Regions from separate parts of the Pantoea sp. Ae19-2 genome, predicted to be linked through region 3. Evidence: predicted binding sites of a transcription regulator. Region 3 holds the regulator's gene; each other region holds the start of a gene.
The links. The regulator PhoB, encoded in region 3, activates phosphate uptake and scavenging genes when phosphate is short. The targets are predictions, from matches to a motif close to CTGTCATAAAACTGNCNNAT.

Region 1 (10,209 bases), 920 kb from region 3:
CCCGCTTGAACAGGCGACGACGCGGCATGGCTTTCGACATAGCGTTGAGGTCAATCGCGCCCGCAGTGCGCCACTGTTGGATGCCCAACCAGACCAGATAGCCTGCGCCGGCCCACTTTAAAATCTCAAACGCCAGCAGCGACTGGGAAAAAAGCGCCCCAAGACCGATCCCCACCAGGGCGATATGCAGGGCAAGACCAACCTGCAGGCCTGAAATAGACGCGACCGCACCACGATAACCGTGGCTGATGCCCGTGCTCATGGTGTTAATGGCACCAGAGCCGGGTGAAAGGCTAAGAATTGTGGTGGTAAGAAGATAAGTCAGCCACCATTCGATGGTCATGGGTTGTACTCCCTGTCACGTCTGAAGTGTGACACAATACGCCAGAATGCTGCGCAGGGCTATGGACATCATGCGGCCGTTCAGACTCTTTTTTTCCGGCAATCAGGAGGGCGGATGAAGCAACACAGAGCAAGCTGGCTGCAACGCGAAAAGGCCTTCGCTGCCTTCGCGACCGGCCCACTGCTTGATTTCTGGCACAGCCGTGAAGAGTGTGAATTTACCGGTGTTGAAAATCTGACCTTACGTTACGTTCGGTTCATTTCACCGCAACACAAGCGCGTGATTGTAATCGTTCCCGGGCGCATTGAGAGCTACGTTAAATATCCCGAGCTGGCCTACGATCTGTTTCACTGTGGGTTCGATGTGATCGTGCTCGATCACCGTGGTCAGGGGCGATCCGATCGGCTGCTGGATGATTCGCATCTTGGACATGTGGTGGAGTTTTCCCACTATGTCGATGACCTTGAAACGCTCTATCTGAAAGAGATTGTGAGCCGTCATTATCAACAACGTTATGCGTTGGCGCATTCAATGGGGGGCGCAATTCTGGCCCTGTTCCTGGCGCGTCAGCCTGGCGCGTTTCACGCTGCGGCTCTGGTTGCGCCGATGTTTGGCATCGCGCTGCCGTTACCCTCTTTTCTGGCGCATAAGATCCTCGACTGGGCAGAGAAACGACCTGCCGTTCGCGATGGCTATGCATTAGGCACGGGGCGCTGGCGGGCTCATCCCTTTGGCATTAACCGTCTGACGCACAGTCATGAACGTTATCGTCGCAGCCTGCGTTTTTATGCGGACGACCCGGCGATTCGTGTTGGCGGTCCCACCTATCACTGGGTACGGGAAGGCATTCATGCCGGACGCAACATATTCAGTCAGGTTGATAAAATAACGACGCCGCTACTGCTGCTACAGGCAAGCGAAGACAGCGTGGTGGATAACCGCTCACAAGATCTGTTTTGCGCCGCCATGGCGGCAGCCGGTCATCCCTGTGAGGGCGATAAGCCCCAGGTTATTAAAGGTGCACGCCACGAGATTCTGTTTGAAAAAGACAGCATGCGCGCCGAAGCATTGAATGGGATCGTCGATTTCTTTTTATCGCATCACTAGTTATCCGTTTACATTACCGGCTACGGCCAACCGACACAGATACCCGAGGTTTTCATGTACCACATTGTTGTGTCCGACCTGGACGGCACACTGCTCTCTCCCGAACACCGCCTCACGCCTGATGCCCGAGAAACGTTGCAGCAGCTGGTGGCAAAAGGCATTCACTTTATTTTCGCCACGGGCCGCCATCACATTGATGTTGGACAAATGCGCGACAAGCTGGGGATTCCGGCGTATATGATTACGTCAAACGGTGCCCGTGTGCATAATCCAGCCGGCGAACTGATTTTTAGCCATAACCTGGATTGGGATATCGCCCAGGACCTGTTCGGCCTGCAGTACCATCATCCGGAAGTGCTGACCCATGTTTATCGTGACGATGAGTGGTTTGTCAGCCGTTGCAGTCCGGCAGAGAAAGATTATTTTCGCGAATCTGATTTTCATTATCAGGTTTATGAACCGGGCATATTGCCCACTGACGGCATCAGCAAAGTCTTTTTCACCTGCGAAGAGCCTGAACACCTTATTCCAATGGAGCTGGCGATTGAAGCGCGTTGGGGAGACAGGGTCAACGTCAGTTTTTCACTGCCCACCTGTCTGGAAGTGATGGCGGGCGGCGTCTCAAAAGGCCACGCGCTCGAATCTGTGGCAAAACAGTTAGGCTTTACGCTGAAAGACTGTATTGCCTTTGGTGATGGTATGAACGACGTCGAAATGCTGAGTATGGCGGGCAAGGGCTGCATTATGGCTAATGCGCACCAGCGCCTGAAAGATACCCTGCCAGAGCTGGAAGTGATTGGCAGCAATGTTGAGGATGCCGTGCCGGCGACGCTCAGAAAGTTGTATTTATCGTAGTGCGCCTGAGCAGAAGGCCGGTTAACCGGCCTTCTGACGGCTAGGCCAGTTTTTGCTTGTGTTTATGCTCGCTGACCATAGTGAGCAGCAACAAGATCACTGCCAGCACACAGCCCACAATCATGACTAAAAATCCGCCATCCCAGCCAAAATAGTCCACCGTGTAACCCACAATGGCGCTGGCTGCAACCGATCCTCCCAGATAACCGAACAGCCCGGTAAAGCCCGCGGCCGTCCCGGCGGCTTTTTTCGGCGCCAGCTCCAGCGCGTGGAGTCCTATCAGCATCACCGGCCCGTAGATCAGGAAGCCAATAATAATCATACAGGCCATGTCCACACCGGGATGACCCGGCGGATTTAACCAGTAAACCACCGTTGCGATGGTCACCAGCGTCATAAAGAACACGCCCGTCGCGCCACGGTTTCCGCGAAACACCTTATCGGACATCCAGCCGCACAGTAGCGTGCCAGGGATCCCCGCATACTCATAGAAGAAGTAAGCCCAGGACGACTTATCCAGCGTGAAGTGTTTCACCTCTTTGAGGTAAGTCGGTGACCAGTCCAGAATGCCGTAACGCAGCAGATAAACAAACACGTTTGCCAGGGCGATATACCAAAGTAATTTATTCGGCAGAACATACTTCATGAAGATTTGTTTCGCCGTGAACTCTTCTTCATGGCTTTCGTTGTAGTCAGCCGGATAATCGTTTTTGTAGGCCTCGATGGGCGGCAGACCGCAGGACTGCGGCGTATCCCGCATCAGGGCAAAGGCCAGGATGGCAATGACAATGGCGCCAAAGGCCGGCATATAAAGGGCCGCCTTCCAGTCGTTAAACCAGGCCATTCCCAGCAGAAACAGCAGGGGAGGAATGCCGCCGCCGACGTTATGCGCACAGTTCCACACCGAGACAATGCCGCCGCGTTCCTTTTGCGACCACCAGTGCACCATAGTGCGTCCGCAGGGTGGCCAGCCCATTCCCTGAAACCAGCCACAAATAAACAACAGCACAAACATCACCATGATGCTGGAGGTTGCCCAGGGAACAAACCCCATGAACAGCATCACGAAAGCGGCCAGGATCAATCCTGCGGGTAAAAAGACCCGTGGATTAGAGCGGTCGGACACCGAGCCCATAATAAACTTGGAAAAGCCGTAAGCGATGGAGATACCGGAAAGCGCAAACCCCAGATCGCCTCGTGAGAAACCCTGTTCAACCAGATAAGGCATGGCCAGGGCAAAATTCTTTCTGACGAGGTAGTAAGCCGCATAGCCAAAGAAAATACCGATAAAGATTTGCCAACGCAGGCGGCGGTAGAGTGGATCGATACGATCCTCTGCCACCTGAGGCTGGTGTGGTGCAGGTTTAAAAATACTTAACATTAGGGTGGCCCTCCGGGCGCATTATGGTTTTGATTCCCCAGCAGGTTGGGTCGAAAGAAAAAAGGGTGCTCGCAATGCACCATTTCGCGCAGAGAATAGACAGAGGCGGACTGGGTTACTGTGATGAATGACAAATTTGTTACAGTTTTATTACAGTAAGGCGCGAAAATGCCAGGCAGATGCGCTTTTTCGCCCATTTTTAACCTCAGGCATGCTCTCCTGAGCGGATAAAAGTCGGGGTGAGGGATCGTTGCCTGATCGCCTGGTAAATAACCAGATGTCAACCAGATAATGCAGCTCTGATTCAGGACATTGTTTACACTGACGCTCTGTTTATTTCGGGGTTGTTACCGTGCTTTTATTGATTGTTACTACCATTCTGTGGGCATTCTCCTTTAGCCTGATCGGTGAATACCTTGCCGGGCAAGTGGACAGCTGGTTTTCAGTGCTGATGCGCCTGGCGCTGGCCGCCATTGTGTTTCTGCCGTTCCTGCGCTGGCGCGGCTATCGGCCTTCGACGCTCTTGCTCTATATGCTGGTAGGGATGTTGCAGCTGGGCATTATGTATTTGCTGAGTTTTGAAGCCTATCTGTATCTGAGCGTGTCAGAATTCCTGCTGTTCACCGTAATGACGCCGCTGTATGTCACCTTAATCTACGACCTGATAAGCCGAAGGCCCCTGCGCGTGGGCTACATTTTCAGTGCGCTGCTGGCCGTTGCTGGCGCGGCAATCATTCGTTATGACAAAGTCAGCGATAACTTCTGGTTTGGTCTGCTGCTGGTCCAGTTGGCGAATATCTGCTTCGCGGCGGGGATGGTGGGCTACAAACGTTTGCAGGAAACCCGTCCAATGCCGCAACATACGGCGTTTTCATGGTTTTATCTGGGCGCGGTTCTGATTGCGATCGTTGCCTGGGCAGCCTGGGGCAATCCCCATAAATTGCCTACCACGACGCTGCAATGGGGCATTCTGGTCTGGCTGGGCGTCGCGGCTTCGGGGCTGGGCTACTTTATGTGGAACTACGGCGCGACGCAGGTCGATGCCGGCACGTTGGGCATTATGAATAACATGCACGTTCCGGCCGGCTTATTGGTGAACCTGGCGATATGGCAGCAAAAACCGCACTGGCCAAGCTTTATCGCAGGAGCCATCGTGATTATGGCGTCGCTGTGGGTCCATAAGCGCTGGGTGGTAGGCAACAGCGCAAGATAGTCCGGGGCGGGCCTTGCCAGCGAGTAAACCGTAGCGGGAGAGGAATGCAGGGCATCTGGGCTGGAAACAGGCTGTGAACGCCCCTGAGCCTGACCGGAAGCAGACCGCATGACAGGCGAGCTGCTTCCGGTCAGGGCGTTTCTGATTAAGCGGGTTTACCTGTGGCGGGGCGATGAATCATCGTCAGCCCTTTAAGAAAATTACGCAGGATCTGGTCACCGCACTCGCGGTAGTTTTTATGATCCGGTTTGCGGAAGATTGCGCCAATCTCAGCCTGAGAGACCGTAAAGTTGGCTTTTTTCAGCACGTCAGGAATGTCGGTAGTTTTCAAATCAAACGCGATGCGCAGCTTTTTCATAAAGATATTGTTGTTCATCTTGCGCTCGATGGAGGGCGCAGGCGCGTCTTCACTTTTTCCGCGGCGATGAAAAATTAAACCGTTAAGAAAATATCCCATCACCACATCGGGGCAGGGTCGAAACGCCGCATCCTCATCTTTCTTCAGCCAACTGGTGATGTCCGCCTGAGCCACTTCACATTCAGCCAGCGCAAAAATCGCCACCATTTTGGCATCGTTCAGATCGAGCATATAGCGCACGCTGCGCAGAATATCGTTGTTAGTCATGGTGAGATCTTCTCATGGTAAATCGACAGGCTGCGCATTATAGGGGATTTTGCCTGCTATCGCGCAGCTTTGTCACTCACGCGATAAAACCTTCGCAGGATGCGCGGCGTCCCTGACAAAGGGCAGATGCTCGCAGGCATGCTGACGGGCAAAACGCATAAACGCTTCCAGTACCGGCTGGCGCTGTTCACCGTCGCGCACAGCGGCGTAAAGACGACTCCATAACCCTTCGCCCAGCGTTTTGGTGATCACCAGGCCCTGTTTTTCAAAACTTTCGACGACCCAGTGCGGCAGCGCAGCAATCCCCATGCGCGCCGAGACCATTTGAATCATCAGCAGCGTGTTATCGACATTCTTGAGCGCCGGACTGATCCCCGCAGGTTGCAGAAAGTGGCGCCAGATATCCAGGCGCTGGCGCTGTACCGGATAAATCATTAGCACTTCATCCGCCAGGTCTTCAGGTGAAATGTGTTCAACCTGCGCCAGAGGGTGATCTGGCGCCAGCACCAGGCGGACTTCGAAATCAAACATAGGTGAATAGAACAAGCCTGAGCGCGGCAGGATATCCGACGTCAATACAATATCCAGTTCGCCCTGCTGCAGCGCGGGCTGCGGATCAAAGGTTACGCCCGATTTAAAATCCATCATCACCTGGGGCCAGCTCTGACGAAACTTATCTAAAGCCGGTGTCAGCCACTGAATGCAACTGTGGCATTCGATCGCGACGCGCAGCGTGGTCTGATGCGGTTCGTGGCAGGCCTGAAGCGCCTGCTGAATTTGCGGCAGTATCTGCTCTGCCAGCTGCAATAAAATTTCGCCCTGCGGGGTAAAACGCAGTGGCTGACTTTTACGAACAAACAAACGAAATCCCAGCCGCTGTTCCAGATCGCTGAACTGATGTGATAACGCCGACTGTGTCTGATGAAGCTGAGCCGCAGCAGCAGCCAGCGAGCCCGTATTCTGCAGAGCCTGAAGCGTCCGGAGGTGTTTGAATTCGATCATGAGAGTCCTTCACATCGAAGCTGAATAATTTGCGCTTGAGCGACATACAGTACCCGCAGAATATAGCGGTGTAAACATCTGGACGGCTAAACATCATTGGCGACCCGCCAAAGCCGAAGACTTTCTGGAGAATAGTGAATGACTATCTTAAATCATACTCTCGGTTTTCCACGTATTGGTCTGCGTCGCGAGCTGAAAAAAGCACTTGAAAGCTACTGGGCTGGCAACAGCACGCAGGAAGAATTACAGGCGGTGGGTCGCGAACTGCGTGCGCGCCACTGGCAACAACAAAAAGCGGCCGGCGTCGATAAAGTGCCGGTGGGCGATTTTGCCTGGTACGATCATATTCTGACGACCAGCCTGATGCTGGGCAACGTGCCTGCTCGCCATCGAAATCAGGACGGATCGATTGATCTGGATACGCTGTTCCGCCTGGGCCGGGGGCGTGCACCGACGGGTGAGCCAGCCGCGGCGGCAGAAATGACAAAATGGTTCAACACGAACTATCACTACATCGTGCCAGAATTCACGCAAGGCCAGTCGTTTTCTTTAACCTGGACCCAACTGCTGGATGAAGTGGACGAGGCGCTGGCGCTGGGTCATAACGTTAAGCCTGTGTTGTCAGGACCGTTAACCTACCTCTGGCTGGGTAAGGTAAAAGGAGAACCCTTTAATCGTCTGTCACTACTGAACGATATTCTGCCCGTTTATCAGCGGGTCCTGACCGAACTGAACGCGCGCGGCGTTGAGTGGGTACAGATTGATGAACCCGTCCTGGCGCTGGAACTCCCACAGGAATGGCGCGAGGCCTTCAAAGCGGCTTACGCTGCGTTAAACGGGCAGGTCAACCTGCTGCTGACCACCTACTTCGACAGTATCGGCCAGAATCTGGATATTATCCGCACGTTGCCAGTGCAGGGCCTGCATGTGGATCTGGTGCAGGGGCAAGATGATATCCAGCAGGTGAACCAACAACTGCCCGCAGACTGGGTGTTATCTGTCGGCGTGATCAATGGCCGCAACGTCTGGCGTGCCGATCTCAGCCGTTGGTTTGAGCGTCTGCAGCCGCTGATCGCCTCACGTGAACACCTGTGGATTGGCACATCCTGCTCGTTGCTGCACAGCCCCATTGATCTGAGTGTGGAGACCCGTCTGGACGAGGAGGTGAAAAGCTGGTTTGCCTTTGCCTTGCAAAAATGTGATGAGCTGTCGCTACTGAGTACGGCGCTTCGCCGCAACGATCCCGCATCGCTGGAGGAATGGAGCGCACCGGTTCAGGCACGTGCGCATTCCCGCCGCGTCCACAACGCGGCTGTCGCACTGCGTCTGACAAATGTTCAGGCCAAAGACACCGAACGTGCCAGCCCTTACGCCGGGCGTGCCAGCACACAACGTCAGCGTTTCAACCTGCCCGCCTGGCCAACCACCACCATCGGTTCCTTCCCGCAGACCACTGAAATTCGTGGATTACGACTCGACTTCAAAAAAGGCGCGATTGATCGCGCGCATTACCGTACCGGTATCGCGGAACACATTAAGCAGGCGATAGCTGAGCAGGAGCGTTTGGGACTGGACGTGCTGGTTCACGGCGAGGCGGAACGCAACGATATGGTGGAATACTTTGGCGAGAACCTGGACGGCTTCGTCTTTACACAAAATGGTTGGGTACAAAGCTACGGTTCACGTTGTGTTAAACCGCCGGTCATTATTGGTGACGTCAGCCGTCCTGAAGCCATTACCGTTGCGTGGGCAACCTATGCGCAGTCCCTGACTGATAAGCCGGTAAAAGGTATGTTGACCGGCCCGGTCACCATTCTCTGTTGGTCATTCCCGCGGGAGGATGTATCACGTGAAACGATCGCCAAACAGATTGCACTGGCGCTGCGGGATGAAGTTGCGGATCTGGAACTCGCCGGCATTGGCATTATTCAGATTGATGAGCCCGCACTGCGTGAAGGATTGCCGCTGCATCAGTCCGACTGGGCAGATTATCTGCGCTGGGCCGTGGAGGCGTTTCGGTTAACCGCCGCTGTCGCGAAAGACGAGACGCAAATTCACACGCATATGTGTTACTGCGAGTTTAACGACATTATGGCATCCATTGCGGCACTGGATGCGGATGTGATTACCATCGAAACCTCACGTTCCGATATGGATTTGCTGGATGCATTCAACGCATTTGAGTATCCGAATGAAATCGGGCCCGGCGTGTACGATATTCACTCCCCCAATGTACCCGACGTCGAGTGGATAGAAAATCTGTTACGCAAGGCCGCACAGCGTATCCCTGAGGAACGTCTGTGGGTGAATCCGGACTGCGGCCTGAAAACTCGCGGCTGGCGCGAAACCCGACAGGCGCTGGCTAACATGGTCAAAGCGGCAAGAAACCTGCGGGGCGAAACCGCCTGATTTCCTGGTGTTGTGTCAATACGTTGTCAGTATGTTGGGGCGCCTGAGCGCCCCTTTTTTCAGTCACTTCGCGGGGGCAACACCGTATTGCGCAAACCAGGCTAACATGCGCGCCCAGCCATCGGTGGCCGATTCGGCGTGATAGCTTGGACGATAGTCGGCGTTAAAAGCATGTCCGGCCTCGGGATAAACAATGATCTCAGCTTTGGCATTGGCCGCGTGCAGTGCCTGGCGCATCTGCTCGACGCTCTCCAGCGGAATGCCGTCATCCTGACCTCCATACAACCCCAGCACGGGCGCGTTTAGATCAACGGCGATATCGATAGGATGTTTTTGCTGCTTCATGGTTTTTTCACCCACCAGGCGACCATACCAGGCTACGGCGGCGCGCAGTTGCGGGTTGTGCGCGGCATAAAGCCAGCTGATGCGTCCGCCCCAGCAGAAACCGGTAATCCCCATGCGGCGAATATCTCCCCCGTTACGGGCAGCCCAGTTCGCCGCGTGATCGAGATCTGCCAGCACCTGGCTGTCGGGCACTTTACTGACCAGCTCTTTGAACAGGGTAGGGATGTCGTTGTAATCGTTGGGATCGCCTTCACGGAAGTACAGTTCTGGCGCGACGGCCAGATAGCCCTCCAGCGCCAGCCGACGGCAAATGTCGCGAATATGTTCGTGAACGCCAAAAATTTCCTGTACCACCAGCACGACCGGCAACGGACCTTCTGCTGACTGCGGCTTCGCATAAAACGCCGGCAGGTTTTCACCCTGGCTCGGAATGGAGGTTTCCCCCGCATGGATGTTGGCGCTGTCGGTAATAATGGTGGTCGCTGCTGTGGGCTGAACTGCCGGAGCAAACGCGCCTGCAGCTGATTTTTGTGTCATATTATCTTCGGTTTTCATCGTTCTCTCCGTGCAAGCATAGGCGCAATCACGTAACTATAGCCTGGCCACCCATGACAGGTACCGGGCATTGAGTAACAGAGCTGTTAACCAATAAAATTACACTTCTCTTTAACATTCCCGCGATAGCTTCCACATCACCATATGTAGCAATACGCAAGGCGAGAGATGGATGTGTGATCTAAATCACCTTATTTTTCTTTGGGAATGTAACTTTCATTTTCTTAAGTGAATTTAGTCACATATTTACCTCGCCCGGTGACGTAAAGTGGCGTAAAAATTTTCCTTAACCCGGAGTCTGATATGACACAGTCTGACGTATTCCATCTTGGCCTGACTAAAGCTGACCTGCAGGGGGCAACGCTGGCCATTGT
Region 2 (10,209 bases), 300 kb from region 3:
CACCATATGGGCTTCGCCAGCGGCGTTAATGTGGGTAAGTTGTGACATGCTCAAAGCTTCTTTAAATGAGTAACAAAGTTGCAGGGACGCGTACGGGCATCCAGTTGATCGGCGATGATGCGCTCCCAGGCGCTGGTACAGGCCGATGTCGAGCCGGGAACCGCGAAAATTAACGTCTGGTTTGCCAGACCGGCGACCGCGCGGGACTGTAACGTCGAACCGCCAATGTCTTCATAGGAAATCATGCGAAACAGCTCGCCAAAGCCTTCGATTTCCCGATCGAACAGCGGCAGGAGCGCCTCAGGGGTGCTGTTTTTCAGGTTAAAGCCGGTGCCGCCGTTGACGATGACCACCTGAACGTCTTCACTGGCAATCCAGCGTGAGACAATAGCCCGAATGCGGTAAAGATTGTCGGGCACGATGGCGTGGTCGATGACGCTGTGTCCGGCTTCGGCCGCGGCCTCACGCAGATAATCCCCGGACGTATCATTACTGGCATCACGGCTGTCTGAGACCGTCAGCGTGGCAAGCTGTAACGGTTGAAACTCGCTGGCTGGTTTACCCATATTTGCTCCTGCAATTAACCGCCAATGTAAGAAAGATTCTGTGTGATACCGGTATTACCCTGCAACAGGAAATGCGTCTGTTTCTTCTGGCCCAGGCTGCTGGCAATGCGCGCCTGCAATTCATCTTGCTGATCGTCGGACGCCAGTAAATCACGCAGCGGAATGCCGCCATCGCCAAACAGACACAGGTGCAGGTTACCCTGAGCGGAAACCCGCAGGCGGTTACAGCTGGCGCAAAAATCTTTGGAATACGGCATGATCAGCCCGATTTCACCCACGTAATCCGGATGATAAAACACCTGCGCCGGGCCATCGCTGCGGCCGCTGATACGGCGCTGCCAGCCCTGCGCGAGAAGTCGATCGCGGATCACCTCGCCCGACACGTGCTGCTCGCGAAACAGCGCACCGCCCTCACCGGTTTCCATCAGCTCAATAAAACGCAGTTGAATGGGGCGCGTACGGATCCAGTCAAGAAAGGTCGTGAGGTTGTGGCTGTTGACGTCGCGCATCAGCACGCTGTTCACTTTGACCTGGCTGAAGCCGGCCTCAAAGGCCGCATCAATCCCGGCCATCACCTGGTGGAATTTATCCTGACCGGTTATGGCATGAAACTGGCGTGCATCAAGGCTGTCCACGCTGACGTTCAGGGCGGTGAGTCCGGCATCGCGCCACTGCTTAACGTCACGCGCCAGCCGGTAACCATTGGTGGTGACGGCGATATGGCGGATAGCCGCGTTTTCTCTGACCGCCGCAATGATGTCGGTAAAATCGCGACGTAATGAAGGTTCACCGCCGGTCAGGCGCACTTTCTCCGTGCCCGCCGCCGCGAAGGCGCGCGTGACCCGACGAATTTCATCCAGCGAGAGAAAACTTTTATTGCGGATACCGTTTGGCTGATAGCCATCGGGCAGGCAATAGGTACAACGGAAGTTGCATACATCCGTGACCGACAGGCGCAAATAGTAAAATTTGCGCGCAAATGCATCAGTAAATTGTGACACCAGAACACCTTTCCAATTCGGGAGATGCAGTCATTTCTTCCTGCACCCTGGCAGCGCGTAGGCTACGGCCTGAATCCCCTATCCACCGACGTAGGCATTCAGGCTTGAGTGTACGTTAACCGGCTGGTCAACGCGGTATACAGATGGTAGCGCGATTAGTGGTGATGCGCCATCCACGGCTTTTACTCTGTGTGCTGCATAACGTTAACTTTCACCGTATTTCGCTCACAGGATAAGTTAAAATACCCGGTAAGCATTGACGTAAATTACCCCCGTCTGCATCAACCGGGCCGCTGGCCGGCGCAGACGTGAAAAGGAGAAGTATGAATCGAACACTGGCGGACCTGGATCGCGTGGTGGCCTTAGGTGGCGGACACGGATTAGGACGCGTGATGTCGGCCCTGTCCCCTCTGGGTTCACGCCTCACAGGCATTGTGACCACGACAGACAACGGTGGCTCCACGGGCCGCATTCGTCGCGCAGAAGGTGGCATCGCCTGGGGCGACCTGCGTAACTGTATTAACCAGCTGATCACGGAGCCGAGCGTGGCCTCCGCCATGTTCGAATATCGCTTTACCGGCAACGGTGAACTGGCCGGACACAATCTGGGTAACCTGATACTGAAAGCGCTGGATCACCTTAGCGTGCGGCCGCTGGAAGTGGTCAACATCATCAGAAACCTGTTGAAAGTTGACGCCTTTTTAATCCCCATGTCAGAGCATCCGGTTGATTTAGTTGCAACCGATAGCGAGGGCAACGCGGTGTATGGGGAAACCGCTATCGACGCCATGCAGCTTCCACCGCAGGAACTGATGCTGCATCCTGCCGTGCAGCCCACCCGCGAGGCGCTCGATGCCGTTGCAGAAGCCGATCTGATTCTGATTGGACCGGGCAGCTTTTACACCAGCCTGATGCCCATTCTGCTCATGAAAGAGATGGCGCAGGCATTACGCCGGACGCCCGCTAACATGGTGTTTATCGGCAACCTGGGCCGCGAGTTGAGTCCTGCGGCGGCAACGCTTACCGTGGCCGACAAACTGGCGATGATGGAGCACTACATTGGCAAGCGGGTGATCGACGCGATCGTAGTTGGCCCGTCCACGGACGTCAGCCGGGTGGAAAACCGCCTGATTATTCGTGAACCGCTGGAGGCCGCCGATATCAAGTACCGCCACGACCGCCAACTGCTGCGCGCCGCGCTGGAGCACGCCGTTCAGGGATTTAACTGAATCAGGACACCGCAATAAACAATGTGCGCAATTCCTGCAGCTGATCGCGCAGGCCAGCCGCCTGTTCGAACTCCAGGTTTTGCGCATGTTGCTGCATCTGCCCTTCCAGCTCGTGGATCTTTTTCTGCAACGCCTGGGGGGACAACGCCAGGTAATCGGCGTCTGCCTCAGCGGCATTGCGCTTAGCGGGCTTGGCTTTACCACGCGTTTTCACCACGTTATTGCCCAGTTCCAGAATATCGGTGATTTTCTTGTTCAGGCCCTGAGGCACGATGCCGTTTTCTTCGTTATGCCGCTGCTGCTTCTCACGGCGGCGTTCCGTTTCTTCAATCGCTCTGGCCATTGAAGGCGTGATCTTGTCGCCATACAGAATCGCTTTACCGTTAATATTACGTGCCGCACGGCCAATGGTCTGAATCAGCGAACGCTCCGAACGCAGGAAGCCCTCTTTGTCCGCATCCAGAATGGCCACCAGCGATACCTCAGGCATGTCCAGCCCTTCTCGCAACAGGTTGATCCCAACCAGTACGTCAAATTTGCCCAGACGCAGGTCACGAATGATTTCCATCCTTTCCACCGTGTCGATATCCGAGTGCAGATAGCGCACCTTTTCACCGTGCTCTTCAAGGTACTCTGTCAGATCTTCCGCCATGCGTTTAGTCAGGACGGTCACCAGGACGCGCTCGTTGATCGTAACGCGCTGGCGGATCTCAGACAGTAAATCATCAACCTGCGTCGCCACGGGGCGGACCTCAAGAATCGGATCCAGCAGGCCGGTTGGACGCACCACCTGATCGATGACCTCGTCGCCGGATTTCTCCAGCTCATATTTGCCCGGCGTTGCCGACACATAGATCGTCTGAGGGGCCAGCGCTTCAAACTCTTCGAACTTCATCGGACGGTTATCAAGCGCCGAAGGCAGTCGGAAACCGTACTCTACCAACGTCTCTTTACGTGCACGGTCGCCACGGTACATGCCGCCAATTTGGGGAATCGTGACGTGGGACTCATCCACCACCAGCAGGCCATCTGCGGGGAGATAGTCAAACAGCGTAGGCGGCGCCTCTCCCGGCCCACGGCCCGACAGGTAACGCGAGTAGTTTTCGATGCCGGAGCAGTAGCCCAGCTCGCCCATCATCTCCAGATCAAACTGGGTGCGCTGAGTGATGCGCTGCTCTTCCAGCAGTTTGTTGTTTTCCAGCAGGGTTTTACGCCGGTCGGCCAACTCAACCTTGATGTCTTCCATGGCCTGCAGAATGCGCTCACGCGGCGTAACATAGTGCGTTTTCGGATAGATGGTAAAACGCGGTACAACCGATTCAACCTGCCCGGTGAGCGGATCAAACAGGGACAGGCGCTCGACCTCTTCGTCAAATAACTCCACCCGCAGTGCCATATCATCGGACTCTGCCGGAAAAATATCGATGACCTCGCCACGCACCCGGAAGGTGCCGCGCTGAAACGCCTGGTCGTTGCGCGTGTACTGCAGCTCTGACAAGCGACGCAGAATGCTGCGCTGGTCGATGATCATACCGCGCGTCAGGTGCAGCATCATTTTCAGATAAAGATCGGGATCGCCCAGACCGTAAATGGCCGACACCGAGGCAACGACGATAACATCACGCCGCTCCAGTAATGCTTTAGTGGCGGAAAGACGCATTTGCTCGATGTGTTCGTTAACCGAGGCGTCTTTTTCGATAAAGGTGTCAGAGCTTGGGACATAGGCTTCAGGCTGGTAGTAATCGTAATAGGAGACAAAAAACTCCACCGCGTTGTCCGGGAAAAACTCCTTCATCTCACCATACAGCTGGGCCGCCAGCGTTTTGTTCGGTGCCAGCACCATGGTGGGCCGGTTAAGATCGGCGATCACGTTAGCCACGGTAAAGGTTTTACCCGATCCGGTAACGCCTAATAGCGTCTGGTGCGCCAGGCCATCTTCCAGTCCGGCTTCAAGACGACGGATCGCCTCTGGCTGATCGCCGGAAGGCTTGAAAGCGGAGTTCAGTTTAAAATCTTTACTCATGAATGCGGTTCCTGCAGATGAAAGACGGCGGGCAGCCCATTATTTTACTCTGCTATGGCGATTTTGCCAGAAAAAAATACTGGATATAATAACAGTATTGATGCACAGTAACGGCAACCACTTTACGCTTGACTCTTTGACATTATCGCGCGCGCTAACCGGATTCTGTTGCGCAAGGTTATCCCCAAGCCCGATATTGATTTAACATTTGTCAAGCATGTGTCATAAAATTGCAGTTTGATGAATCGGCCCCAATCCGGCAGGCTTGTTTTTTGCTAAGTCACTGAATTAATGTCGTTACTTTAAAAAGCCCAGATTCTCATCATCGGGTTACCAGGCCCCGTATTTCCTCGCTTCCAACCTGTTTTCATTACCTAATGCACAAGGTTATCCACAGGAATAGTGGATAACTAATGACAGCCCTTTGCACATCGGCTGTGTATAATTTTTTTCACTCCCCTTTGGGCGATAAAAAAATATTTTTTTTCGCTTATTTTCTGACGCTAACGGGTAGTGATTTAGCTATCAGCGCAATCCGTGCCTTGATCGGCGACAAGTGCGTCTCACTTTTCTTTTTTTTATTGCCCCATTAACGAGCAGGTGCACTTCCCGGCTTCATGAACCTGCACCAACGCTGTACCGCGTAAGCGTCCTGACGTGGAATTGTTAACTTTTATTTATCTTTAAACAGGGTGATTTTCACTGGTTAGCCCCGACTCCACTCACCGTTGAGACTCTGGCCTGGTAATTGCATGCTCTCTCATCTGAGTGTTACAGGCAGTAGCCGCGTGAAATGCGCCGCTATCTCATTAGAGCGATTTACCAGAAATGAACGGCGAAAGCATTCAGGTTAATTATCTGGAAGGAGCGCGTCAGATGCTAAGTTTACGGTCGGTGAATCAGTTTTACGGTAAAAATCATATTCTCTGGAATGTGGATCTTGATCTGCCTCCCGGCACCTGCACCGGCATACTGGGACGCCCCGGTATGGGAAAAACCACGCTGGTGAACTGCATTATGGGCAAGCTACCGATTAACAGCGGGACGATCAGCTGGCAGCAGGATGGCTCACCGCCGGAAGACCTGCTCTCGCAGCCTGCTGAGCTGCGGGCCCGACAGGGGATCGGGTTTGTTCCGCAGGGGCGCCACATTTTTACTCAGATGAGCGTTGAGGATAATTTACTCATTGCCCTACTGGCAGGCGCACAGGCGAATGACGGTTATCGGGCGATCCCGGAAATGATCTTTGATCTGTTACCCGCCCTCTATTCGCTGCGTCAGCAGCGCAGCGGCGACCTGCCGGTCTATCAGCAGCAGCAGTTGGCTCTGGCCCGTGCGCTGGTGCTGCAGCCCCGCCTGTTGATTCTGGATGAGCCCGCCGACGGCATGGCGCCCTGGCTGGAAGAAGAGATGGGGAATCTGATTCGTCGCCTTAATCGTGACTACGGCCTGACGATTCTGCTGCTTGAACAGCGCGTCTCGCTGATTCGCCGCGTGGCTGACAACTTTCTCCTGCTGCATCGCGGGCGCAATGTGGCACAGGGCAACGTCGCCCAGCTGGATGACGCGACCCTGGAGAAGTGGTTAACGGTGGCCTGATCGATCCGGCAGCGTCAGATAATGTCCACAGTTTGCCTGCTGGTCTTCCTGGGTTAGCCAGGGGATCACGCCCAGGCAAGGTGCAGGAAGCCGCTGCGTTAAGGCCGCCAGGTAGGCCTGATAACGCTGGCCGGGTGGCTGTACCGTATTGGCGATCCAGCCCGCCAGGTGCAGGCCGCGTGCGCGAATCGCATCGGCAGTCAGCATGGCATGATTGATACATCCCAGCTTGACGCCCACCACCAAAATGACCGGTAGCTGCTCCTCCTCAACCCAGTCTGCATAGGTTTGCGTCTCAGAAAGCGGCGTGTACCAGCCGCCCGCACCTTCCACCAAAATCCATTCTGCCAGCGGCTCAAGTTCCCGCAGCCCCGCCGACAGCGTGGCAAACTCAATCGGTCTGCCCTCATCCGCGCTGGCGATATGAGGTGAAGTCGGCTCCATAAACGCCAGTGGATTGACCTGTTCGTAGCGCAGCGGGACGTTGCTGTAACGCTGTAAGGTCAGCGCATCACTGTTGCGCACGCCTGCTGCGGTGAGCTCGCAGCCTGAGGCCACAGGTTTATAGCCCGCGCTGCGGTAGCCTGCGGCGGTGGCAGCCTGCAGCAGCGCCGCACTGGCAACCGTTTTACCGACTTCGGTGTCGGTACCGGTAACAAACCAGCGATTCAACATTGTGTCACTCCAAACATAAGATGGTAACTGAGGCGGAAACCCTGCTCATCCCGCGGCCAGTGGGCTTCGAGCTGAGCAAGACGCTGGCGCGTTAATACGCAGCCAGACCGTCCGGTATGCAGATGCGTTGCCCCGATGCCCTTCAGGGAGCGCATTGCACTCAGCGCATCGGGAAAATGCAGGGTAAGGGTTTGCGCATGGCAGCGCAGACGCTGTGTTTCACAGGCGGCAGCAATCTCCTGTGCAGGCAAAAAGCGGTTCGCATGGAGACGGCCATCCACCTGTGACCAGGCCTGATGCACTTCTTGCAGGGAGCCCGCGCTCAGGGTGGAAAACAGCAGACAGCCGCCGGGCCTGAGTACCCGGTTAAACTGCATCAGCGCCGCCTGAAGATTCTCGCTCCACTGCACCACCAGATTGCTCCATACGAGGTCAACAGACTGGTCTGCCAGTGGCAGAGCATCAATATCGCCGGCCAGATAGTGATGCGCGGCCCCGTTTTGCCGGGCCTGTTGCAGCATCTGCGGGGAAAGATCCAGCGCCGTGACCTCTTTACCCCGATCGCGCCATATCCGGCTGTACCAGCCGGTTCCGCATCCGGCATCCAGCAGTTGCAAACCGCTGTGCGCTGGCACCTGCGCCAGTAGCGCGTCCCCGCTCAGCCGCTGGAGTTCAGCATAGTGATCATACTGAGATGCGGCGCGGCCAAATGCCCGTGCAACCGCGCCTTTATCAACCTGCAGCGTCATACAGCGCCTCCAGCAGGGCATCAATATCCTCTGGCTCATGGACGGCGGTAAGCGTGATGCGCAGACGGGCCGTGCCCGGCGGCACGGTCGGCGGACGGATCGCACTGACCCAGCAGCCCGCCCTGGCCAGGCGCGCAGACAGCGCCAGCGCCTCGCCGTTATCCCCGACGATTAATGGCTGAATGGCGCTGGACGACGCCATAAGTTGCCAGGGCAACGAGGCCGCGCCGTGCCGGAAATGGGCGACATTACGCGCGAGACGTTGACGGCGGTCATCACCCGCCTGCACCTGTTTCAGCGACGCTAACAGCGCACTGGCCTGGGCTGGCGGCATCGCCGTGGAGTAAATCAGATGACGGGAAAATTGCACAAAGTAATCGGCGGTCGCCTCATCACACAACAGCGCGGCCCCGCTTACGCCAAAGGCTTTGCCAAAGGTCACCACCAGCAGGTCGGGTTTCATGCCCTGTGCCCAACAGCTGCCACGTCCCTGCTCGCCCGTCACCCCTATGCCGTGCGCATCATCGACCAGCAAACAGGCACCGGCATGTTTCGCCCGGTCGGCGATCGCCTGAAGGGGCGCGCTGTCGCCGTCCATACTGAAAACCCCTTCGGTTACCACCAGCGTTTGCCCTTCGCAGGGCGCATCGAGGCGCTTAGCCAGACTGAGAGGATCGTTATGGGTAAAGCGGCGCAGCTGAGCAGGGCTTTGGCTGGCGGCCTCCAGCAGCGAAGCATGCGTCAGTTTGTCGGCCAGAATGCGGTCATTTTTCTCTGCCAGCAGGTGAATCACCGCCTGATTCGCTGCAAAGCCGGAAATAAACAGCAGCGCGCGCGAATAGCCCAGCCAGTCTGCCAGCTGTGCTTCCAGCTCGGCATGTAAACGATGAAAACCGGTTACATGGCCCGATGCACCCGCACCGGCACCGGCCTCGTCCACGCCTTGTTGCCAGCCCGCCATGACGGCGGGATGCTGGCTCAGCCCAAGATAATCGTTACTGGAGAAATGGCGAAAGGTCTGACCGGCATGGCGGATCAGGCGCGTCTGATTCTCTTCAATCACGCGCCGTTCGCGCCAGCCATCTTCAGCACGGCGCTGTATCAGCGCCTGCTGGATGCGTTGCTGCCAGCTCATTACAGCGCCGCGTTATAGAATGTTTCTGTATCGGCATGAAGCAGTTGCTCACTTAACTGCTGCTGCTGGGCATTGTCGCCGTTTGCGGTCTGCGTATGCTCAGGATTCAGCCCCAGCTTACGGAACAGCAGCATATCTTTGTCTTCTTCCGGGTTCGGCGTCGTCAGCAGCTTGCAACCGTAAAAAATGGAGTTTGCCCCGGCCATAAAGCACATCGCCTGGGTTTGCTCGTTCATCTGCTCACGGCCTGCGGACAGGCGAACATGCGAGGTGGGCATCATGATGCGCGCCACGGCGATGGTGCGGATAAAGTCGAACGGTTCAACGTCATCATTGTCTGCCAGCGGCGTGCCTTTCACCTTCACCAGCATGTTGATGGGCACACTTTCAGGCGGCGTCGGCAGGTTAGCCAGCTGTACCAGCAGTCCGGCACGGTCGTTTACGGTTTCACCCAGGCCCACAATCCCGCCCGAACAGACCTTGATGCCGGCGTCACGCACTTTCCCCAGCGTATCCAGTCGTTCCTGATAGCTGCGCGTGGTGATGATATTGCCGTAAAACTCCGGTGAGGTGTCCAGATTGTGGTTGTAGAAATCCAGTCCGGCACTGCCTAAACGCTGCGCCTGACTGTCGCTCAACGTGCCAAGCGTCATGCAGGTTTCCATGCCCATCGCTTTGACGCCTTCGACCATCTTTTCCAGGTAGGGCATATCGCGATCGCTGGGGTTTTTCCATGCCGCCCCCATGCAGAAGCGGCTGGAGCCTGCGGCTTTGGCTTTTTGCGCGGAACGCAGTACCTCATCCACTTCCATCAGTCGCTCAGATTCCAGGCCCGTCTTGTAGCGGGCGCTTTGCGGGCAATATTTGCAGTCTTCCGGGCAGGCACCGGTTTTAATCGACAGCAGTGTGCTGACCTGCACCTGACGTGGATCGAAGTGCTGGCGGTGCACCTGTTGCGCTTCAAACATCAGTTCAAGAAATGGCCGATCAAACAGCGCCTGGGCCTGAGCCAGAGTCCAACGTTGTGACATTACTTACTCCAAAAAAGGTGTCATCCCGACAGTTAACGTGGTTATACTTGTAAACTAAATCTTTTTATTTTGGTTTACAACTCCGATGTTTACTTCTCAGGACGCTGAATTTGATCGCCAGCATATCTGGCATCCCTACACCTCAATGCAGCAGCCGCTGCCCTGCTATCCGGTTGTTGCGGCACAGGATTATCATCTGCA
Region 3 (10,209 bases):
GCCAGATAGCAGACCGTGGCCAGAACCACACCCGCAACTTTGCCGATGGGCGTGCTCAGGGCATCAATCCCGCCGCCGACGCGCGCAAGCGCGATCACGGTGATAACGGGCAGACCGACTGCGGTAAGCAGAAAACCAATAGCGGCCACCCAGACATGTTCGCCTGACTGAATACCCACCATGGGAGGAAAGATGATGTTACCCGCACCAACAAACAGGGCAAACGTCATGAAGCCCAGCGCGAGAATGTCTTTAACGGTTAAACGATGTGTCATACGGCCTGTCACTGATGTTGCGATGAAAGATAAGTTTGCGTTGCCCCCTCGCTGCGTTAATACAACGACCGACCAGATGATGACAGCGCATTATGCGCAGCGTCTGGTTTAGCGCAGGTGATTTAAGCTGCTTTTTTTCTGTTCACAGAGGGATAAATCGACAACGGCGGTAAGTAAAACGTTTATAGCGAAGAAAGGCAATACGGGATCGGAAAACCAGAGGGTTATTTCGCAATTTAAATCAATATTAGAGGATCACATCAATATTCTCTGCAACGGCATCAGATGATGTGCTTTAAAAATAAACAAGCGATGGTAAATATCAGCATAAAGGCGGGTTTGTATGCACAAGTGGCGCATTTATTGCGCCACGTTGCACACATTCCGCTATCACCAGACCTGATTCGCGACGTTCACGACCAGTCGAATCTTCTGCCACTGCTCTGCTTCGCTCAGGCTGTTGCCCTCTTCCGTCGAGGCAAAACCACACTGCGGACTGAGGCAAATCTGATCGAGGCTGATGTACTGGGTCGCTTCCTGCAGGCGCGCTTTCACCTGTTCGGCATCTTCCAGTTCACCCACCTTCGTGGTAATTAAGCCAAGCACCGCCTGCTGATGGCCGGGCTTGATGAACCGCAGTGGTTCGAATCCGCCAGAGCGATGATTGTCGTATTCAAGGAAAAACGCATCCACATTCACGGAGCCAAACAGGATCTCGGCCACCGGTTCGTAGCCACCTTCAGAAATCCAGGTGGAGCGGAAATTGCCACGGCACACATGCAGGCCCACGGTCAGGTCGGCCGGTTTCCCTTCTAACGCCTTATTCAGGACGCGCGCGTAGGTGCGGGCCAGCTGGTCTGGATCGTCGCCACGTTCGCGGATCTCACGCTTTTGATCGTCTGAACAAAGGTAGGCCCAGACGGTATCGTCCAGCTGTAAGTAGCGACAGCCCGCGTCGTAAAAGGCTTTGATCGCCTCTTTGTAGGTCTGTGCCAGATCGTCAAAGTACACATCGAGATCGGGGTAAACGTCAGCGTCGATGACTTTTCGGCCGCCGCGAAAATGCAGCACGCTCGGGCTGGGAATCGTCATTTTGGCTACCGCATCGCCTGCTACGCTCTGCAGGAAACGAAAATGGTCCAGCATCGGATGCCCGTCAAAACCCAGTTTGCCGGTGATTTTTACGCCGTGCGCTTTCGTCTGCACGCCGTTGAACTGAATGCCCTGCTCGGCTTCAAAATGCTCAACACCTTTCAGACCGTAGAAAAAGTCAAAATGCCACCAGCCACGGCGAAATTCGCCATCGGTCACGACCTTGAGGCCATTTTCACGCTGCTTCGCGACCACGTCCCGAATCGCGTCGTTTTCAATATCGCGCAGTTCATCAGCGCCGATCTCACCCGCATGAAATTTTTCGCGGGCATGCTTAATAGCGGCGGGACGAAGAAAGCTGCCAACGGTGTCGGCGCGAAACGGGGCGGTTTGTCTTTGCATGATCACTCCTGGTCACCGGCCAGATAATTTCGGGCGGGAATAGTTACACAATGTTATTTTAGCCTTCCAGATGGCTAAACGTCTGGATGTAGATTCCCACGCGATGTGCTCATGTGCAAACGAATAATATTCACTGGAGATGAAATAATTTCATGTTGCGAGGCCGGATTCTGACTGTGCTCCCCTTGAGGTTTGCACCGAGGCAATCGGCGGGAATTTATGCCCCTGATGCGGCACAGGTCCCCGCCAGCCATGCGGCAGGAACGGGAAAACATGGGCGAAGGCGGTAACCCCTTCGCCTGTGGGCGAGCGGGGAAACTTACTGGAGGGAGGCGCGCGCCAGGTTCATTTGCGTTTCAGACAGCGGCAGATAGCCGGCCTCGATGACGCGCTGCTGCCCTGCACTAGACAGAACCTGTTCCAGAAAGGCGGCTAACAACGGCGGCAAGGGCTTACCTGGCACTTTATTAACGTACAGATAGAGCGGACGTGCCCAGGGATAGCGACCGCTGCGGATGGATTCAGGATCAGGCGCAACGGCTTCCCCCCTTTTTGTGATAACCGGCAGCAGTTTTACCCCACTCAGGTGAAAACCGAAGCTGGCATAACCGATGCTGCGCGGATCCCCGGCGACCGCCTGTACCACCGCCGCCGAGCCGGGAAACTCCGCCACGTCGTTGCGGAAATCGCCCTGACACAGCGCCTGCTGCTTGAAGAATCCCCATGTGCCGGAGGCCGAGTTGCGGCCATAGCGCTGGATAGATCGCTGCTGCCACTCAGCCTGATGCAGACCCAAATCGCCCCAGCGTTCGGGCACCTCGTTTGCGCCACACAGACGCGTGACGGAGAACAACGCATCAAGCTGGCGGGGATCGATGGACGTCAGCGGATTGCGCTGGTTGACCACCACCACCAACGCGTCCATCGCTACCGGCACGGCCAACGGAGGATATCCGTATCGCGCCTCAAACGCCTGGCGCTCATCCGCCTGCATGGGACGGCTCATTGCCCCTAACTGGACGGATCCGGCTGTCAGCGCGGTTGGCGCCGTTGAGGAGCCCGATGCCTGAACCTGCACATTTACCCCGGGTGACTGACGGCTAAAGTCATCGCCCCACAGGGTCATCAGATAGCCGAGCGTGTCCGAGCCTGCGCTGCTGAGATTGCCTGAAAGCATCATAGGCTGTGCCTGCACCAAGGCAGGCAAGAGAGAAAAGAACAGCAAAAAAAGAAGGCGCATCGTTCCGGTCCGTCAGCAGTTAATGAACCGCATTCTCCTGCATCCCGTTAGTCACAATCAACCGTGGTGCCAGGGTAAAGGTAAAACAGGTTTCCTGGTGCGGGATGCTGGTGATCTCCAGCCGCGCATTGTGATGGCTGAGCGCATGCTTCACGATGGCCAGCCCAAGACCGCTGCCGCCGGTCGCACGTGAACGCGCTTTATCCACCCGATAAAACCGCTCTGTCAGGCGCGGGATGTGCTCAGGTGGAATGCCGGGGCCGTTATCACAGACTGTAAATACCGCGCCCTGCTTGCTGCGCAGCCAGCTGATATCAATGCGCGTCCCCTCGGGCGTGTGGTTCACCGCGTTGTAGACCAGGTTGGAGATAGCACTGCGTAATTGTTCATCATTGCCAAACACTTTCAGGTGAGGATCGGTATGAAAATGGATGGCGTGACGTCCGCCGCTCAGGGTTTCAGCTTCATGCTGCAGGAGTTTGAGCATAACCGGTACATCAACCTTTTCTTTCAGATTAATGGCCGGAGCCGCCTCGATGCGCGACAGCGTCAGGAGCTGTTTGACCAGGCTATCCATTCGCCGGGTTTGCTCCGACATGGTGTGCAACGCTTTGTCCCGTGAGCGCTGATTCATGACGGAGTCATTCATCATTTCCAGATAGCCCTGAAGCACCGTTAAAGGCGTGCGCAGTTCATGGCTGACGTTGGCAAAGAAGTTTCGCCGTGCCCCTTCAAGCTGATGCATCTGGGTTACGTCGCGAGCCACCATCAGCCACTGGCCTTCGCTGTAGGGCATCACACGGAATTCCATGTGGTGCTGGTTATTCAGCACCAGCGTAAGCGGCTTATCGAAATCACGTTGCCGCAGATAGCGAGAAAATTCAGGATAACGCAGCAGATTAAGGATATTTTGCCCGTTATCTTCTGGCCAGCGCAGCCCCAGGTGCTGCTGGGCCAGGCCGTTGCACCAGAAAATAGTGCCCTCTTCGGTGGTAAGTATCACGGCGTCCGGCAGCGACTCCGCGCCGCTGCGAAACCGCTTAATCAGATTACCTAATTCGCGCCGCCGCCGCCGGTTGCGCAGTTGCATTTGATACAACCCGTAAAACAGCGGTTCCCAACTGGCCTGTCCGGACGGTGGCGTCATCGTGCGATCCAGCCACAGCCAGTGAGACAGGCGCATCAGGTTGTAAAAATGCCACAGTAAAATACCGACTACGCTCAGTAACAGCAGCCACGGCAAATAGCCGAACAGCAGGCCGAGCACCAGCGCAGGCAGACACGCCAGCACCAGTTCGGACAGTAATCTCTTCCAGGAGAGGCGTTCCAGCACGGTTAAAGCTCCGTTTAAAAGCGGGCAGAGAAACGATAACCTGTTCCGCGTACGGTTTGTACCATGCGATCGTGGCCGGTCAGTTCCAGCGCCTTACGTAAACGACGAATATGAACGTCAACCGTACGATCTTCAACATAGACGTTAGTGCCCCAGACATGATTGAGTAACTGCTCACGGCTGTAAACACGTTCAGGATGGGTCATAAAGAAATGCAGCAGCTTGTATTCTGTCGGCCCCATTTCCAGCGGTGTGGTTTCTGACATCACGCGATGCGAAGAGGGATCCAGGCTCAGGCCCTGCATTTCGATCACATCTTCTACCGCCATCGGCGAAATACGACGCATAACGGCTTTAATTCGCGCCATCAGCTCTTTCGGGGAAAACGGTTTGGTGATGTAGTCATCGGCACCGACTTCCAGTCCGCGTACACGATCTTCTTCCTCGCCGCGCGCGGTGAGCATCATGACCGGTATATCACGCGTCATGGCTTCACGCTTAAGATGTTTAATAAATTGTATGCCGCTGCCGCCGGGTAACATCCAGTCCAGCAGGATCAGGTCAGGCCAGGGTTCAATCAGCTTGCTGACGGCGCTGTCATAATCTTCTGCCTCAATCGGCTGATAATCGTTTTGTTCCAGTACGAAACATAACATTTCACGGATTGGAGCTTCATCTTCCACAACTAAAATGCGCTTAGCCATTATTACTCCTGCAGGTAGGACGGCTTTCACTGATATTTGCGGCGCCATTATGCGTCAGTTTTGTGACACTTTTATGAAAAAGTTAGCCATAAAAACCGGCCTGCAACAACCATTTATGACAACATGACGACATGTTTTGTGGCTTTAGTGACTGAGCCAGTATAATTGCCGGGCAAATCGATTTGGCAGGGAGTTTTATGCGCATTATTCACACCGCGGACTGGCACCTGGGGCAGTTCTTCTATAACAAGAGCCGCGCCGCCGAGCACCAGGCCTTTCTTGACTGGCTGTTAATACAGATCGAACAGCATCAGGTCGATGCGCTGATTGTGGCGGGTGACCTGTTTGATACCGGTACGCCGCCCAGCTATGCGCGTGAAATGTTTAACCGCTTCGTGGTGGCGTTACAGCCCAGCGGCTGTCAACTGGTGGTGCTGGCGGGCAATCATGACTCGGTGGCAACGCTGAATGAATCGCGCGAACTGCTGGCCTGTCTGAACACCCGGGTCGTTGCCACGCCGCAGGAGAGTGACGACGTCATGATCCTGACAACCCGTCAGGGTGAACCCGGCGCGCTGCTGTGCGCGATTCCCTATCTGCGCCCGCGCGACATTATGCGCAGCCAGGCCGGTCAGTCTGGACGGGATAAACAGCTCAGCCTGCTGGAGGCCATCAGCGCCCATTATCAGCGCAGCTTTGCGGCGGCACAGGCGCTGAACATGTCCCTGCCGATCGTGGCGACCGGCCACCTTACCGCCCTTGGCGTCAGCAAAAGTGACTCCGTGCGCGATATCTACATCGGCACGCTGGATGCGTTTCCTGCCTCGGCGTTTCCGCCGGCCGATTACATCGCCCTTGGACATATTCATCGCGCTCAGCGCGTCGCGAACAGCGACCATATTCGCTACAGCGGCTCCCCTATTCCGCTGAGCTTTGACGAGCTGGGCAGCGAAAAAAGTGTCTGTCTGCTGACTTTCAGACCGCACGGCCTGGAAACCCTGACCCTGCCGGTTCCCACCTTCCAGCCGATGCAGATGCTTAAAGGCTCCCTGGCGCAAATCAGTGAGCAGCTCGCTCACCTTTCCCCTCCCAGCGGAGAGAAGCCGGTCTGGCTCGATATAGAAGTCACCACCCAAGAGTACTTAAGCGATCTGCAGCGCCAGGTTGAAGCGCTAACGGCAGATTTACCGGTGGAAGTGCTGCTGTTACGCCGCAGTCGTGAACAGCGCCAGCACAGCCTGGCGCAAACGGATAACGAAACCCTGAGCGAACTTAAGGTCGAAGAGGTTTTTGCCCGACGCCTGGCGCTTAATGAGGAGCTTGATGACAAGCAGATCGCCCAGGTCACGACCCTGTTTAAGCAGACGCTGGCCGACCTGGAGGCGAACCCATGAAGATCCTCACGCTGCGATTCAAAAACCTGAATGCGCTGAAAGGAGAATGGTTTATCGATTTTCGCACCGAACCTTTCGCCAGTAATGGTCTGTTTGCCATTACCGGCGCGACAGGTGCCGGTAAAACCACCTTACTGGACGCTATCTGCCTGGCGCTGTATCACCAGACGCCGCGCCTGGGTGCGATTTCTCAGGGCCACAACCCGCTGATGACGCGCGACTGCGCCGAGTGCCTGGCCGAAGTCGAGTTTGAAATCAAAGGTGAGGCCTGGCGGGCATTCTGGAGCCAGAACCGCGCACGAGGCACGGCCGACGGCAAACTGCAGGCTCCCCGCGTCGAGCTGGCTCGCTGCGCAGATAATCAGATCGTTGCAGACAAAGTGGGCGACAAGCTCAAGCTTACCGAAACGCTTAGCGGCCTGGATTTTGAACGTTTTACCCGTTCAATGATGCTGTCACAGGGCCAGTTCGCCGCATTTCTTAACGCCAAAGCGAATGAGCGCGCAGAGCTGCTGGAAGAGCTGACCGGAACGGAAATTTACGGGCTGGTTTCCATGGCCGCGTTTGAGCGCCATAAAGAAGCCAAAAATGCGCTGGAACTGATGCGCAGTCGGGCAGGCGGCATGGCACTGCTTGATGAGGCGACCCGCGCCGGGCTGCAGCAACAGCAGGCAGCCCTGACTGAGGCCGAGCAGCAACTCAGCCGTCAGTTTGACACCGCTCAGCGGCAGCAGCAGTGGCTGCAGCTGGCACAGCAGCTGAGCGCGGATGCTGAACAGGTGAACGCCGCCCGTCAGGCCGCCAACGCGGCGAGTCAGGCGGCAGAGGCCGATCGCCAGCGTCTGGCACGAAGTGAACCGGCAGAAAAACTGCGCGGTGCGCTGCAACAGCGCGACAACCTGCAGACTGAACGCGCGGAGCTGCAACAGCGTCAGCAGCAGTTAAACCAGCAGATGCAGGCGACGGCCCACGAGCAGCAGCAGTTGCAGCAGCGTTATCAGGAAACCGAAGCGGCGCGCGAACAGGTGCGTTTGCAACAGCACCAGCAGGAAACGCTACTGAGCGGACAGGTTATTCCACTCGATCAGGCGCTCTCGGCCCTGCAGCAGCAAATTCAACAGCTGCAGCATGAAACCGCACAGCAGCAGGCGAGCTGTACGCAGCGTGAACAGGCGATGCAAACCGAGCAACATAAGGTCAGCGATCTCCAGCAGGCGCTGGCACAGCAGCAGGCGCGTCGGCAACAGCTGGCGGATATGCCGGTTTGGGGCGAAAATCTTCCGCTGTGGCAGGACCGCTTTGCTCAACTGGCCCGCCATGAAACCGATCAGGCGGCGTCGGCGCAGCAAATTCAGCAACAGGCGTTGCAGCTTCATCAGCGCCAGCAGCAGGTCGAACAGCTGCAACAACAGCTTGCGCCATTGAAGCAGGCCGGGCAACTCACGCAGCAGACCTTGTCTGACGCTGAGCAAGCACTAACATCGCTCCATAAGGCGCATCCTCCCGAAGCCTTGCGTCAGGCCTTAAAGCAGTTAACTCAACAGCGTGACGCACGTCAGACGCTGACGTTACTTGCAGCCCAGTGGCAGCCGCTACATCAGCAGCGCGGTCAGTATGAAAAACGGTTACAGGATCTGGAAAAAGCCTGCCAGCAGGCTGAGGCTGAATTACTGACGCTGCGGGAAACATGGAAGCGGGAAAAACAGCAACTCACCGACGTGGAGAAGATTTGCCAGCTTGAAAGCCATATTGCCGATCTGGAAGAACACCGGGCGCGGCTGGAGGCCGGGCAACCCTGCCCTTTGTGCGGTTCCTGCGAACACCCCGCGGTTGAAACCTACCGCACGCTCGAAGTCAGCGCCAACCAACAGCGCAAAGCCGTGCTGCAAAAACAGGTGGAAGCACTGAGCGAAACCGGTACGGCCAAAAATGAGCAGATAAAACACCTTAAGGGCCAGCAGCAGTCTCTGCGCGACGAGCTCGCCAGTGTAGTGCAGCAGCTGGATGCATTGACCCAGCGCTGGCAGGCACTGAGCGGTGAGCTTGCGCTTATCTTCACTCTGAACGACACCGACGCGCTGGACCACTGGCTGCAGGCGCAAAGCCGTCAGGAACAGGCATTAACTTCGCAGACAGAGACGCTGGAACACGCCGAGCGAACGTATCAGGCGGCAAAAGAACAGCATCTGCAACAGCAGCAGACACAGCAGCAACACCAGCAAACGCTGCAGTTGACGCAACAGCAGCTGGAGAACGAACACCAGGCGTTACTGACTTTACAGCGCCATCACCAACAGGCTCAGGCGAATGCTCAGCCGCTCCAGGAGGGGCTGGCGCAACAATTCGCAGGCTTCGGCCTGACGCTGCCTGACAGCGCACAGCGCGACAGCTGGCTGGCTGAACAGCAACAGCGCTGGCAGCAGTGGCAGGAAAGTGAGCGGTTGCTTGCTAACTTGCAGCCTCAGTTGGCGCGCGCGGAAAGCCAGGCTGACGCCCTGCGCCAACAGCTGCAGCTTGAGCAGCAGCGCCTGAATCAGCAGCAACAGCAGCTCGCCGCACTGGACCAGCAATACCGCGAAAAACGTCAGCAGCGTGAGGCGTTGTTTGGCGATCGGGATGTCATTCAGGCCCGTCGGCAGATGCAGGAGAGCGTCGAGCATCATGAGGCGCAGCTGACGCAGCAGCGTGAAAGGCTGCAGCAGTCTCAGGCTGAAGCCAGCCGCCTCCACGGCCAACTGACGTTGCTGGAGAGCCAGCTACACAGGTTGGGCACTCGCCTGACGGACGCTGAGCAGCACTTCAACGCCGCGCTGACTGCGGCGGAATTCCCGGACGAGGCGAGCCTGCGCGCCGCGTTGCTTGACGAGCATGAAGCGCAACAGCTTCGCCAGCGACTGCAGCAGATCGATCAGCATCTGCTCCATCAACAATCCCGCCTGGCAGAGCTGCAGCAACGGCTGGCAACCCATGAGCAGGCTAAACCCGATAAGATGCCTGAGTCCGCCGATGCACTGACCACACAGCTGGAAGCGTTGCGGCATTCTCTGAGGGAGAACGCCAGTCAGCAGGGACAACTGCAGCAGCAGTTGCAAAGCGACGCCAGCCTGCGGACCCAGCAGCAAACGTTGCTGGCTCAGATTGCGCAGGAGGAAACCACGCTGGCGCAGTGGGCGTTGCTTAACGATCTGATCGGCTCGGCGACCGGGGATAAATTCCGGCGCTTTGCCCAGGGACTCACGCTCGATCACCTTGTGGCGCTGGCTAACCGCCAGCTGGATCGTCTGCATGGTCGCTACCTTTTACAGCGCCGCGCCATCGATGCGCTGGAACTGGACGTGGTGGATACCTGGCAGGCGGACAGCGCACGCGATACCCGCACGCTGTCAGGTGGAGAAAGCTTTCTGGTGAGCCTTGCGCTGGCGCTGGCGCTATCCGATCTGGTCAGCCATAAAACCCGCATCGAGTCGTTATTTCTTGATGAGGGTTTCGGCACGCTGGACGCAGAGACGCTGGATACCGCCCTGGATGCGCTGGATGCGCTCAATGCCAGTGGAAAAACCATTGGCGTGATCAGTCACGTCGAGGCGATGAAAGAGCGCATTCCGGTGCAAATTAAGGTCCGCAAAATGAATGGCCTGGGTTACAGCAAACTTGAATTGCCGGGTACGTAAGAGGTTAATTATGTTGAGATGTACAGGAATCATGGCGGCCACGATGCTGCTGCTGGCAGGATGCAGTCATCATCCTGAGGCTTCCGAAGCGCAATGCG

Region 1: glpT (glycerol-3-phosphate transporter) is a predicted target of PhoB. The motif match lies at 3,823-3,842, and genes of this name have one in related genera.
Region 2: uvrB (excinuclease ABC subunit UvrB) is a predicted target of PhoB. The motif match lies at 5,039-5,058, and genes of this name have one in related genera.

What each region holds. Positions count from the first base shown of each region.
Region 1 covers NZ_JBCHWE010000001.1:3,740,142-3,750,350, reverse strand. The annotation lists gene rhtB (homoserine/homoserine lactone efflux protein) at 1-343, opposite strand, end outside; gene pldB (lysophospholipase L2) at 458-1,450, shown strand; gene yigL (sugar/pyridoxal phosphate phosphatase YigL) at 1,505-2,305, shown strand; gene glpT (glycerol-3-phosphate transporter) at 2,346-3,686, opposite strand; gene AAIE03_RS17190 (carboxylate/amino acid/amine transporter) at 4,039-4,899, shown strand; gene AAIE03_RS17185 (YehS family protein) at 5,045-5,524, opposite strand; gene metR (HTH-type transcriptional regulator MetR) at 5,597-6,526, opposite strand; gene metE (5-methyltetrahydropteroyltriglutamate--homocysteine S-methyltransferase) at 6,665-8,935, shown strand; gene AAIE03_RS17170 (dienelactone hydrolase family protein) at 8,999-9,835, opposite strand; gene udp (uridine phosphorylase) at 10,139-10,209, shown strand, end outside.
Region 2 covers NZ_JBCHWE010000001.1:2,518,519-2,528,727, forward strand. The annotation lists gene moaC (cyclic pyranopterin monophosphate synthase MoaC) at 1-48, opposite strand, end outside; gene moaB (molybdenum cofactor biosynthesis protein B) at 51-566, opposite strand; gene moaA (GTP 3',8-cyclase MoaA) at 581-1,570, opposite strand; molybdenum cofactor riboswitch at 1,557-1,690, opposite strand; gene AAIE03_RS11655 (gluconeogenesis factor YvcK family protein) at 1,891-2,796, shown strand; gene uvrB (excinuclease ABC subunit UvrB) at 2,798-4,819, opposite strand; gene AAIE03_RS11665 (ABC transporter ATP-binding protein) at 5,696-6,418, shown strand; gene bioD (dethiobiotin synthase) at 6,404-7,093, opposite strand; gene bioC (malonyl-ACP O-methyltransferase BioC) at 7,087-7,842, opposite strand; gene bioF (8-amino-7-oxononanoate synthase) at 7,826-8,977, opposite strand; gene bioB (biotin synthase BioB) at 8,977-10,008, opposite strand; gene bioA (adenosylmethionine--8-amino-7-oxononanoate transaminase) at 10,094-10,209, shown strand, end outside.
Region 3 covers NZ_JBCHWE010000001.1:2,816,364-2,826,572, forward strand. The annotation lists gene brnQ (branched-chain amino acid transport system II carrier protein) at 1-275, opposite strand, end outside; gene AAIE03_RS13115 (cobalamin-independent methionine synthase II family protein) at 666-1,769, opposite strand; gene AAIE03_RS13120 (PstS family phosphate ABC transporter substrate-binding protein) at 2,089-3,009, opposite strand; gene phoR (phosphate regulon sensor histidine kinase PhoR) at 3,029-4,342, opposite strand; gene phoB (phosphate response regulator transcription factor PhoB) at 4,357-5,046, opposite strand; gene sbcD (exonuclease subunit SbcD) at 5,244-6,440, shown strand; gene AAIE03_RS13140 (AAA family ATPase) at 6,437-10,111, shown strand; gene AAIE03_RS13145 (cell envelope integrity TolA C-terminal domain-containing protein) at 10,122-10,209, shown strand, end outside.